Regions from separate parts of the Gluconobacter albidus genome, predicted to be linked through region 3. Evidence: predicted binding sites of a transcription regulator. Region 3 holds the regulator's gene; each other region holds the start of a gene.

Region 1 (3,275 bases), on a different replicon from region 3:
ACGCGAGCCTGTCCGTCCTCCGGCCAGGCGGAAAACCGGGGCGCGAGCTGGTGGACCGAAACAACGCCCGGACGGTTCAGCAGCCGGTCGATCAGAGAGGCCGGGAGGCCCGTTTCAGAGGATCCCGCTTCGTCCGGCAGGACAGAGCGCTCAGGCCCGGCTTCCAGCGGCTCGCTGGCGCTCACGGTCAGGATGACGGTTTCAATTCCAAACTCGGGCGCGATCTGCGGGATCTGGTCCTTCAGCAGGCGCGTCAGACGCGTGCCATCAGCCGTCGGATCGGACGTCCCCACGCGGACGGCCTGGATGGATCCGTCCACGCGCACACAGAGAAAGTCGAGCTGCCGCGCCCCCTCCCCGCGTGCCACCAGCTTTTCGCAGACAAGCGGCACAAGGGCTGCAATCACCGTGGCAATGGCCTCCGGTGTGCTGATCGGCTCGACCAGAGACCGGGTCAGGGAGATCCGGTCCGCAGGTTGAAAGATGCTGAGCGGGCGGACCTGTCGTGCCAGAGCCTCATCGAGACAGGTCAGGAGGTCTGCGCCAAAGCGCTTGGCCAGAGGTGCGCGCGGGAGGTCCGCCAGCGCGCCGATCGTGTTCAGTCCGAGCCGTGCCAGGCTGGAGAGTGTCCTTTCTGTCAGAGGAAGCGCTGAACAGGGTAACGGGTGCAAGGCCTCTTTCTGCTGACCGGAAGGCACGAGACAGACCCGGTCGATCCCCGACCGGGCCAGAGCGCGTGAGGCTGCGGCGGTATCGCTCAGCGCCACAGAGCAGGAATGCCCCCTCGCCTTCAGGCGTTCCCTGACGAGATCCAGCATGGCCGTCTCACCCCCATAAAGATGGGCGCAGCCGGTGGTATCGCTGTAGAGCCCGTCCGGAGCGTCGAATGCAGGTAGCGGCGACAGCCAGATCAGCCAGGAGCACAGATCGGTCAGCGCGGCCCTCTGTGCTTCGGCGTCTTCTTCTGCCGTCAGAAGATCCGGCACCAGAGAGCGTGCCTGTGCCAGCGGCATTCCGAGTGTCAGTCCGGCCGCGAGCGCAGCCGGACTGACACCCGTGACGGTGTGGCGGTTATGCGCTGGCGCGTGCACGGCCAGGGGCCTGTCGGTCGGGAAGTCTTCCGGGCGGGAGAGCTGAAGGCGCTCGGTGCGCCAGAAGGGCATCCAGAGAGCGAGAAAGCGGCGCATGATCGGTACAGTCGAGGATCCAGTGAGCGGGGTGGCCTCCCCTCACCCGCAACAGCGCGGCAGAAAGGCGTCGGGAACCGGGAAGCGGCATGGCCAGTCCCGGAAGCGCTTGAGGCGATGAGGGATGAGAGAGGATCCGCCAGCGCGTGGCGCACGCGCAGGGATCTTTCCCGGGAGCGCGCGTGAGAGGGGCCGAACGCAGAAAGAAGCCTGTGTTGCCACTCGCCTCCACAGCCAGATTGAGACGCCGGATTTCCTTGAGGCTTGGGACGTGGCTGCCACTGATGACGGCCAGTGCGCGCTCTGGTCCGCGCAACACGTCTTCGGCGACAGCGAGTAGACTGGCGGGATCCGTTTCAATGCAGACCAGAGTCTCTGGAGACAGACCGGACTGATGCAGTCCGCAGGCATTCAGTTCGGCAGGTGTATCGCTGATCCAGAAGACAGGCCCCCTGCCCTCTTTCAGGATGGGCAGCAGCATGGCGAGACTGGCCCCGATCTCCAGAGGATCAGAAAGCAGGAAGTCATGCAGGCTGCCGGTCCTGAGGCCGCCGCCGAGATGGGTATCGACGGCAGAATGCCCCGTGGCGAGTATGTCAGTCTGGGAGTGAGGCAGGTCTCGACGCTCCAGGCGTCGGACCTGCTCGCGCAGTCGCGCCACGGCGTCCGTTGTCATTTATGTTCTCCTTAACGAGAACATAAAGAGAACAAACTTCCAGGCTAAGCAACATAAATCTTGGTGTCTGGAACCAAACCAGTGGACACTTTTCTGCAAATATTTGAAAAAAGCAGAAAAATTACCAACCTCGCAACGGTGTGAATTATGTATATTTGTACACAAATACATGTAAGAAAAGACATGTAACCATTGACATGTAACCAGCAACATGTCAGTCACTACATGTAAACCTGTAAGTGCCGGCTCTATCGTGAGGTATTTTCTGTGGCTGTTTTATCTATAGCTTCGGCCAAAGGCGGGTGTGGGAAGACCACCTTGTCGATCATTCTTTCAACTGCCCTTGCTCAAAAGGGGTACAAGGTCCGCCTTCTAGACTGTGACTTAAATCAGCACGCTAGCGAGTTCGGGGCCAAAAGCGAGATGCAGGATCTCACGGTTAGGCCGTCAATAGACGAGCATAATATTTTGGCTGAGGTGCGAACTGCGGAAAGCGAGAGTGACCTGACGATCATTGATCTTCCTGGTGGATCCTCCACCCTAGCCTTAAAAGCGTTGCAGCGTTCCAACTTCGTGCTTGTGCCATGCCAAGCGAGCCTTCCGGACGTGCGGGACGCATTCAAAACTATCGCTCAGATAGACGATGCAGAAGACCTAGCGCGAAGCTCTATTCCCCGTGCTCTCATCTGGAGCCGTGTGTTACCTGGCTTTGAGTCCAGAGCAGCGAAGCATGTTAGGGAGAGTGTGGAGCAGCAGAATGTACCAGTCTTTAGGGCGGCGATGCTGGAAAGAGCTGCCTTCAGAGAGATGCACATCACCGGCACAAGTCCGGTTGAAAATGCCGGTGCGTCTCCCGCGGCCCAGAATGTAGAAGCTATTGCCGAGGAGCTTCTTGAGAAGCTATCGGCTCTGGCGGAGAGTGCCAGATGACAAAATCGCCTCTACCGCCCATCACCGATGCGCTGACGCCTCGTCCTGCTAAACGACCTAATCTTCGTGATCTCAAGGCCCCACAGATTGTCGAAGACAGTAGCGTTTCAGAAAACAGCCGTGCGTTAGGCACAAAATGGGGCGCACAGACATCATTAGATGAGCCCGATCCTGCTATGACATCTTTGCGGATGGTTATCCCAGAGTATGTGGATCGACAGCTATCGCTAAAGGCTGCGGAAGCTAAAGTCACAAAGCAATATCTTGTTCTTAAGGCCCTCTCTGAAGCCGGGTATGAAGTGAGGGAGGCTGATCTGATTGAGGACAAGCGTAAAAGGCGCCGGCGCTAAGTCTTTGAACTAAAGGTACATGTTGAGAACTACATGTACCTTTAGCTGCTTTTGAGGTTATGAGTGTTCTCCATCCCCTGATTTAAACCCGCCTTGGAGCGATAGAGCAAAAGCAACCAATAGGCAGAATTA
Region 2 (3,275 bases), 1.2 Mb from region 3:
CAGCGTGTCGATGACCAGCGTGGATTTGCCGCCACCCGAAACACCCGTGACGGCGATGAAGGTGCCGAGCGGGAAATCGATCGTCAGATCCTTGAGGTTGTTCCCGCGTGCGCCGTGCAGGGTGAGCATGCCGCTGGGCTTGCGGCGCTCGGTCGGAACGGGGATGACCTTGCGGCCTGACAGATAGGCACCGGTGATGCTGTTGGGGTTTTTGGCGACCTCGGCCGGGGTGCCGACGGCAATGACTTCGCCGCCGAGCTTGCCCGCGCCCGGTCCCATGTCGATCAGGTAATCGGCGGCGCGGATGGCGTCTTCGTCATGTTCGACGACGATGACGGTGTTGCCGAGGCGCTTGAGGCGTTCGAGCGTGCCGAGCAGGCGTTCGTTGTCGCGCTGGTGCAGGCCGATGGAAGGTTCGTCCAGCACATACAGAACGCCCGTCAGGCCTGAACCGATCTGCGATGCCAGACGGATGCGCTGGCTTTCACCACCCGACAGGGTTGCGGAGCCGCGCGAGAGGGTGAGGTAGTCCAGCCCGACATCGTCGAGGAAGTGCAGGCGGTCGGTGATTTCGCGCAGGATACGACGGGCGATTTCGGCGCGCTGCGGCGTGAGGGTCGCTTCAACGGTGGAGAACCAGTCGAGCGCCTTGCGGATCGGCATGTCCGAGGCTTCGGCGATGTTGAGGTCCTTGACCTTCACGCACAGCGCCTCGGGTTTGAGGCGCGCGCCGTGGCAGGCATGGCAGGGTTTTTCGGACTGATAGCGCGACAGTTCTTCGCGCACCCACATGCTGTCCGTCTGGGCCATGCGGCGGCGCAGGTTCTTTAGCACGCCTTCGAACGGTTTGGTGACGATATGGACCTTCCCGCCATCGGTATAGGGAATGTCGATCGGCTCTTTCGAACCGTTGATGATGAGGTCACGCGTAGCGGGCTGGAGGTCGGACCAGGGCGTGTGCATGTCATCGCCGCAATGGCGGGCGAGGGCGGCGAGCGTCTGGTCATACCAGTCCGTGCTCGCACCCTTCCAGGGGGCGATGGCGCCTTCGGTCAGCGTCAGGCTGTCATCCGGGACAATCAGGTTTTCGTCAAAATGGGTTTCGGTGCCGATACCGTCACAAACCGGGCAGGCGCCCATCGGGGCGTTGAAGGAGAACAGGCGCGGCTCGATCTCCTCGATTGTGAAGCCGGAGACGGGGCAGGCGAAGCGAGACGAGAAGACGACATGCGCCGGGGCTTCCTTCTCGCCTGCACGTTTGACTTCCTCGGCATAGGCCAGGCCGTCCGAGAGTTCGAGGGCGGTCTCGAAGCTGTCGGCGAGGCGGGATTCGAGACCTTCCTTGACGACAATCCGGTCCACGACGACTTCGACTGTGTGGCGCGTCTTGCGGTTCAGCTCAGGGGCCTCGGCGATTTCGTACAGTTCGCCGTCGATCTTCACGCGGGTGAAGCCCTTGCGCGTCAGTTCGGCGAGTTCGCGCTTGCAGTCGCCCTTGCGGTCCCGCACGACGGGGGCCAGCAGCATCAGGCGCATGCCGTCGGGCATGGCCATGATGCGGTCAACCATCTGGCTGACGGTCTGCGCCTCGATCGGCAGGCCGGTCGCGGGGGAATAGGGGATGCCCACGCGCGCCCAGAGCAGGCGCATGTAGTCGTGAATTTCCGTGATCGTGCCCACGGTCGAGCGCGGGTTCTTGGACGTGGTTTTCTGTTCGATCGAGATGGCCGGGGAGAGGCCTTCGATGGAGTCCACATCCGGCTTGCCCATCAGTTCAAGGAACTGGCGGGCATAGGCGGACAGGCTCTCCACATAGCGTCGCTGGCCTTCTGCATAGATCGTGTCGAAAGCCAGCGAGGATTTTCCGGAGCCTGAGAGGCCCGTGATGATCGTCAGGGAATCCCGCGGGATCGTGGCGTCGATGTTCTTGAGATTATGGGCGCGGGCCCCACGGACGCGGATCGAATGATTGTCTGGAAAGCTCACGGAGACCCCGGAATGTGGAGAAAAGGCAGTTGTGAGATCGAACGCGCTTGAATGGCGTTGGATTGTTCCCCATTAGATGGGAACTTACGCACGTATGAAAAGAACAATTCGAGAAAATTGGTTGGGACGGGAATGGCAGGCAGCGTCAACAAGGTGATTCTGGTCGGGAATCTGGGCAAGGACCCGGAAGTCCGCAACACGCAGTCGGGGTCTAAGATCGTCAACCTGACCGTTGCGACGTCAGACACCTGGAACGATCGTCAGTCCGGCGAGCGCAAGGAGCGCACCGAGTGGCATCGCGTGGTGATCTTCAACGAACGGACGGCTGATGTTGCCGAGCGGTTCCTGCGCAAGGGGCGCAAGGTCTATATCGAGGGCGAACTTCGCACCCGCAAATGGACCGACCAGGCCGGCCAGGAGAAATATACGACCGAAGTCGTGATCGACCGCTTCCGGGGCGATCTGGTGCTGATCGACAGCAATCGCAGCGGTGGTGGCGATGATGGCGGTTTTGACAACGGTGGCGGCTATGGCGGTGGCAACGGCGGCGGCAATGGTGGTGGCTTCGGGGGAGGAAGCCGTGGCGGCTCCGCTGGCGGTTCGGGCGGCGGCTTTGGCGGCGGTTCCCGTGGAAATGCCGGCGGGGCTTCCGGCGGCGGTCGTTCGGGTGGCAGCAACGGTGGCTGGGACGCCCCGCCGGACAACGACCTGGACGATGAAATCCCGTTCTGAGTTCAGGGCGGATTTCGGTTCGCGGATGTAAAAAGCCCCCGGATGCTCAGGCATTCGGGGGCTTTTTTTATGTGATGCAGACAAGAAAAAAGCCCCATCCCCGGAAGGATGAGGCTTTTTGCCGTTTCAGACTGACGGACTTCAGGCCGTCAGAGCTGTTTCTTCTGCAGACGTCGTCACCAGATAGGGGCCTGCGGCCAGGATCTGGATGGCGAGCATGCCGAGGCTGTTCGGCTGACGGGCCGTCAGGGGCAGCATGGCGTTGCCGTTCGTCCAGCGGACAGGGGTGTTTTCCTGAACATCCCAGCCGCTGAGGTCTGCGTCCGTCAGGTGCTGGTCGATGCGGATCGTGTTGCCCGAGTCGAACAGCGTGACTTCACCCACCAGAACGCCGAGCTGGCGACGGTCGTCGACGAACGGTCCGACCGTTTCGCTCGGGCTGGACGTGCGGGACACGATGCGAACGCCTGTCACGTCAGACGGGATCATGAACATTGCGCGGCCGTTGGCAGTGCGGACCTGATGGATGGTCTGGCCCGTGCTGGCGACGAGGTACA
Region 3 (3,275 bases):
AGCTGCCGGTTTATTCGCTTTATGCAGCGATCATCATCATGATCCGCGAAATTCTGGTCAGTGGCCTTCGCGAATACATGGCCTCCCAGCGCGAAACGCTCCCATCGACACGACTGGCGAAATGGAAAACCGGCATCCAGATGGTAGCGATCGGTTTTCTGATCGGTGGAGACGGGGCTGCAGGAATGCTGGGACTTTCCTTCCTGCCGGCAACGCTGATTGGCGGAATCTTCCTTTGGCTTTCCGTGATTCCGACAGTCATCAGTGGCTGGGGTTATCTGACCGCAGGACTGACCCGCATCATGGCAGGGCAACCCCGCAAATCATCCAAAATCAGCTTCTGACGTCATACGGCGAAAGAATGTAGCGTTCTTCGACTGTCTTCATCTGGCGCTTCGTTACAAGGACCGCTAAAGGTCATGGATTGATCTCGTGGGAGTAAGAAATGCGGAAGACCGCTCTGCTGGCACTACCTCTCGCTCTGAGCGGCTGTTCAGGCATGGGCAAGTATATCCGCGACACAATGGTCTGGACGGCTCTCGATAATCCGAACGGCCCTCATGGAGACAGCGAGAATATTCATCGCGCGCGTGGCGAAAAATATTCCGAAACTCCAATTTTCCCCGAAAGCGGCAACATCTGGCCGGGGGCTCCGCAACCGCTCCCAACGCTCAAGGACGTCGCAAACCCCAATAGTACGTTCAGCCATGCTCTAGGCGATCCGGCGACCTATTTTGGTGGCGCTGCGCTCGATGAAAATTTCATGGGTGGAATCGCCGGCAAGGGAGCTCTGGGAGCATCCGGGCCGCAACTCATGCAGGGCCAGAGCCTTTCAGTCGGCGAAGGCGCTGATACCCATCAAGGCGTGTCTCGAGACCGCACTCATCTTATTCCGACACTTCCTTCGTCAGTTCCCGACAGCGCAGCCCGCTTTCTGAACAAGAGTCCCAGCAAAGCCATCGTTATCCCGAACGGGGACGGCACCAGCACGGTCATCGGTCCGGATGGCAGCGTAAAGGTCATTCACGGAACGTCTTTGCCCCCCAAATAAGGTTTTGCTGACGGTTCTGGGCCGCCAGCATTTCCCTTCAGGATCTCAGACTTCAGTACTGACGGAAAAGCGCGATCAAACGCCCCTGGATGTGCACGCGCTCCGCTGGAAAAATACGCGTTTCGTAGTCCCGATTGGCGGCTTCGAGCGCGATCATCGACCCACGACGACGCAGTTTCTTAAGCGTCACTTCCTGGCCATCAATCAGGGCAACAATAATCTGTCCGTTCTCGGCCGTCTCACGTCGCCGGATAATGGCGATGTCCCCATCCAGAATCCCAGCTTCGATCATCGAATCGCCCGCAACGGTGAGTGCGTAGTGCTCTCCAGTGCCCAAGAGCGAAATGGGGACCTCAATCCTGTCGCTGTCATCCTGCATGGCCTCAATAGGCAAACCGGCTGCGATGCGACCATAAAGAGGAATGCTGATGGTCTGACGATCATTGGCGACGCTGGCTTCGGAGAAAGTCCCGTCAAGACCCGTCTCCCCCTGACTGAGAACAGCCGGAACGAAAGCGGCCTCTGTCGTCGGCGTAACGGCAGGAGCCTCGGTGCCCATATGAGGCAGGCGCAGCACTTCCAGCGCGCGTGCGCGATGATGGTGACGCCGCAGGAACCCACGCTCCTCCAAAGCGGAAATCAGGCGATGAATGCCTGATTTGGAACGCAGTTCGAGAGCATCTTTCATTTCATCAAAAGAGGGAGAATATCCCGTCCGGCGGAGATGATCGTCGATATACAGCAAAAGCTGGTGCTGTTTGCGGGTCAGCATACAGGCGCTCCCATGCGCCTCGGCGGAGGCAGGTCAAAACAGGGCACAGAATGACAGTCATCCTGCATTTGTTCCTTATAGGTTCCTCTCTATTGCCCTACAAGCAAAGAGAGTGCTCTCCCATAGGCGTCCGACACGATTTTCTGGTCAACAAACTCTTTGAAACTACAGGAAAACCGCTAAATCTTGCGCAAAGGCCTTGACCTCCGAGCCACAAATCAGCATGGTGCGCCAAATCTAGAGATCAACATGCTGCATCGACACCTTCGAGCGGCATAAGTTATGGCGAAAGCCCGAGGGTATCATGGGAAAGAGCAACGTTATTCAGATCCGGCTCGTTTCGTCAGCTGAGACCGGCTACTTCTACGTCACGAAGAAGAATGCCCGTTCTGCTACGGGAAAGATGGAAGTACGCAAGTACGATCCGGTTGCACGCAAGCACGTCGTGTTCCGCGAAGCCAAGATCAAGTAAGACTGTTCCAACAGTCTCCATAAAAAAAGCGGCCTTCGGGCCGCTTTTTTTTATACCTCGAAGGCTGATTATTTCAACGACTGCTCAAAACAGCTTGTCATGCGGTCCGTAGGGGACAACTAGATCGCCACTGCGCGTCAGGTTCATCGTGGCACGGGCGCGCTCATCCAGCATGTCAGCATCCAGCGCTTTTTCCTTGAGGGCAACAACACGACGCCGCCAGACATTCTGCTCATCGTCTGCATCCTGCCTAGCCTGAAGGGCATCTTTCTGAAGCTGGGTCTGCTCCTGATAGGCATGGATCCCATGCGCACCGTGCAGCGCGTTCCAGCCGAAATAAACCGTGAGAGACAGGAAAAATGCCGGAGGAGCTACGGCGCGGACACCACGTTTGATAAGTCGGATCAGTGTCACGTCGTGAAAACTCCGTTCTGAGAGACTATCTCAATTTATATCAGTCATTTGTGACCAGACAATGAAGGATATGAATATCAATCATATCCGGCCATGAAATAACGGCCCCATTCCCGAAAGGAATGAGGCCGTTGACCATTTTCAGGAGTTCCGGAGGATGTTGCGACCGGCATAGCGGGCCGCACTGCCAAGCTGCTGCTCAATACGGATGAGCTGGTTATATTTTGCCGTACGGTCAGAACGGGAGAGGGAGCCCGTCTTGATCTGGCCGCAGTTCGTTGCAACCGCGAGGTCAGCAATGACGGAATCTTCCGTCTCGCCCGAGCGATGGCTCATGACGCAGGCGTAACCGGCCTTGTGAGCGGTTTCGACAGCTTCCAGCGTCTCGGTCAGAGTACCGATCTGGTTGACCTTTACAAGCAGCGCATTCCCGGTACCGGCCTTGATGCCACGGCGCAGACGTTCGGGGTTGGTGACGAACAGATCGTCACCGACGAGCTGGAGCTTCTTACCCAGACGGGTCGTCAGTTCAGCCCAACCTTCCCAGTCATCTTCCGCAAGTCCGT

The links. The regulator LexA, encoded in region 3, represses DNA repair genes until DNA is damaged. The targets are predictions, from matches to a motif close to TGTTCTANNTANGTTC.
Region 1: the regulator LexA is predicted to act here: its motif matches at 1,882-1,897, upstream of A0U94_RS15115 (ImuA family protein).
Region 2: the regulator LexA is predicted to act here: its motif matches at 2,088-2,103, upstream of uvrA (excinuclease ABC subunit UvrA).

The regions. Positions count from the first base shown of each region.
Region 1 covers NZ_CP014690.1:160,200-163,474, forward strand. Annotated here, with positions in the region: gene A0U94_RS15110 (Y-family DNA polymerase) at 1-1,187, opposite strand, end outside; gene A0U94_RS15115 (ImuA family protein) at 1,072-1,863, opposite strand; gene A0U94_RS15120 (ParA family protein) at 2,182-2,793, shown strand; gene A0U94_RS15805 (hypothetical protein) at 2,790-3,143, shown strand.
Region 2 covers NZ_CP014689.1:2,627,292-2,630,566, reverse strand. Annotated here, with positions in the region: gene uvrA (excinuclease ABC subunit UvrA) at 1-1,986, opposite strand, end outside; gene ssb (single-stranded DNA-binding protein) at 2,119-2,718, shown strand; gene A0U94_RS12020 (Hint domain-containing protein) at 2,860-3,275, opposite strand, start outside.
Region 3 covers NZ_CP014689.1:1,410,063-1,413,337, forward strand. Annotated here, with positions in the region: gene pgsA (CDP-diacylglycerol--glycerol-3-phosphate 3-phosphatidyltransferase) at 1-344, shown strand, start outside; gene A0U94_RS06290 (hypothetical protein) at 446-1,051, shown strand; gene lexA (transcriptional repressor LexA) at 1,104-1,823, opposite strand; gene rpmG (50S ribosomal protein L33) at 2,128-2,295, shown strand; gene A0U94_RS06305 (FtsB family cell division protein) at 2,380-2,709, opposite strand; gene eno (phosphopyruvate hydratase) at 2,851-3,275, opposite strand, start outside.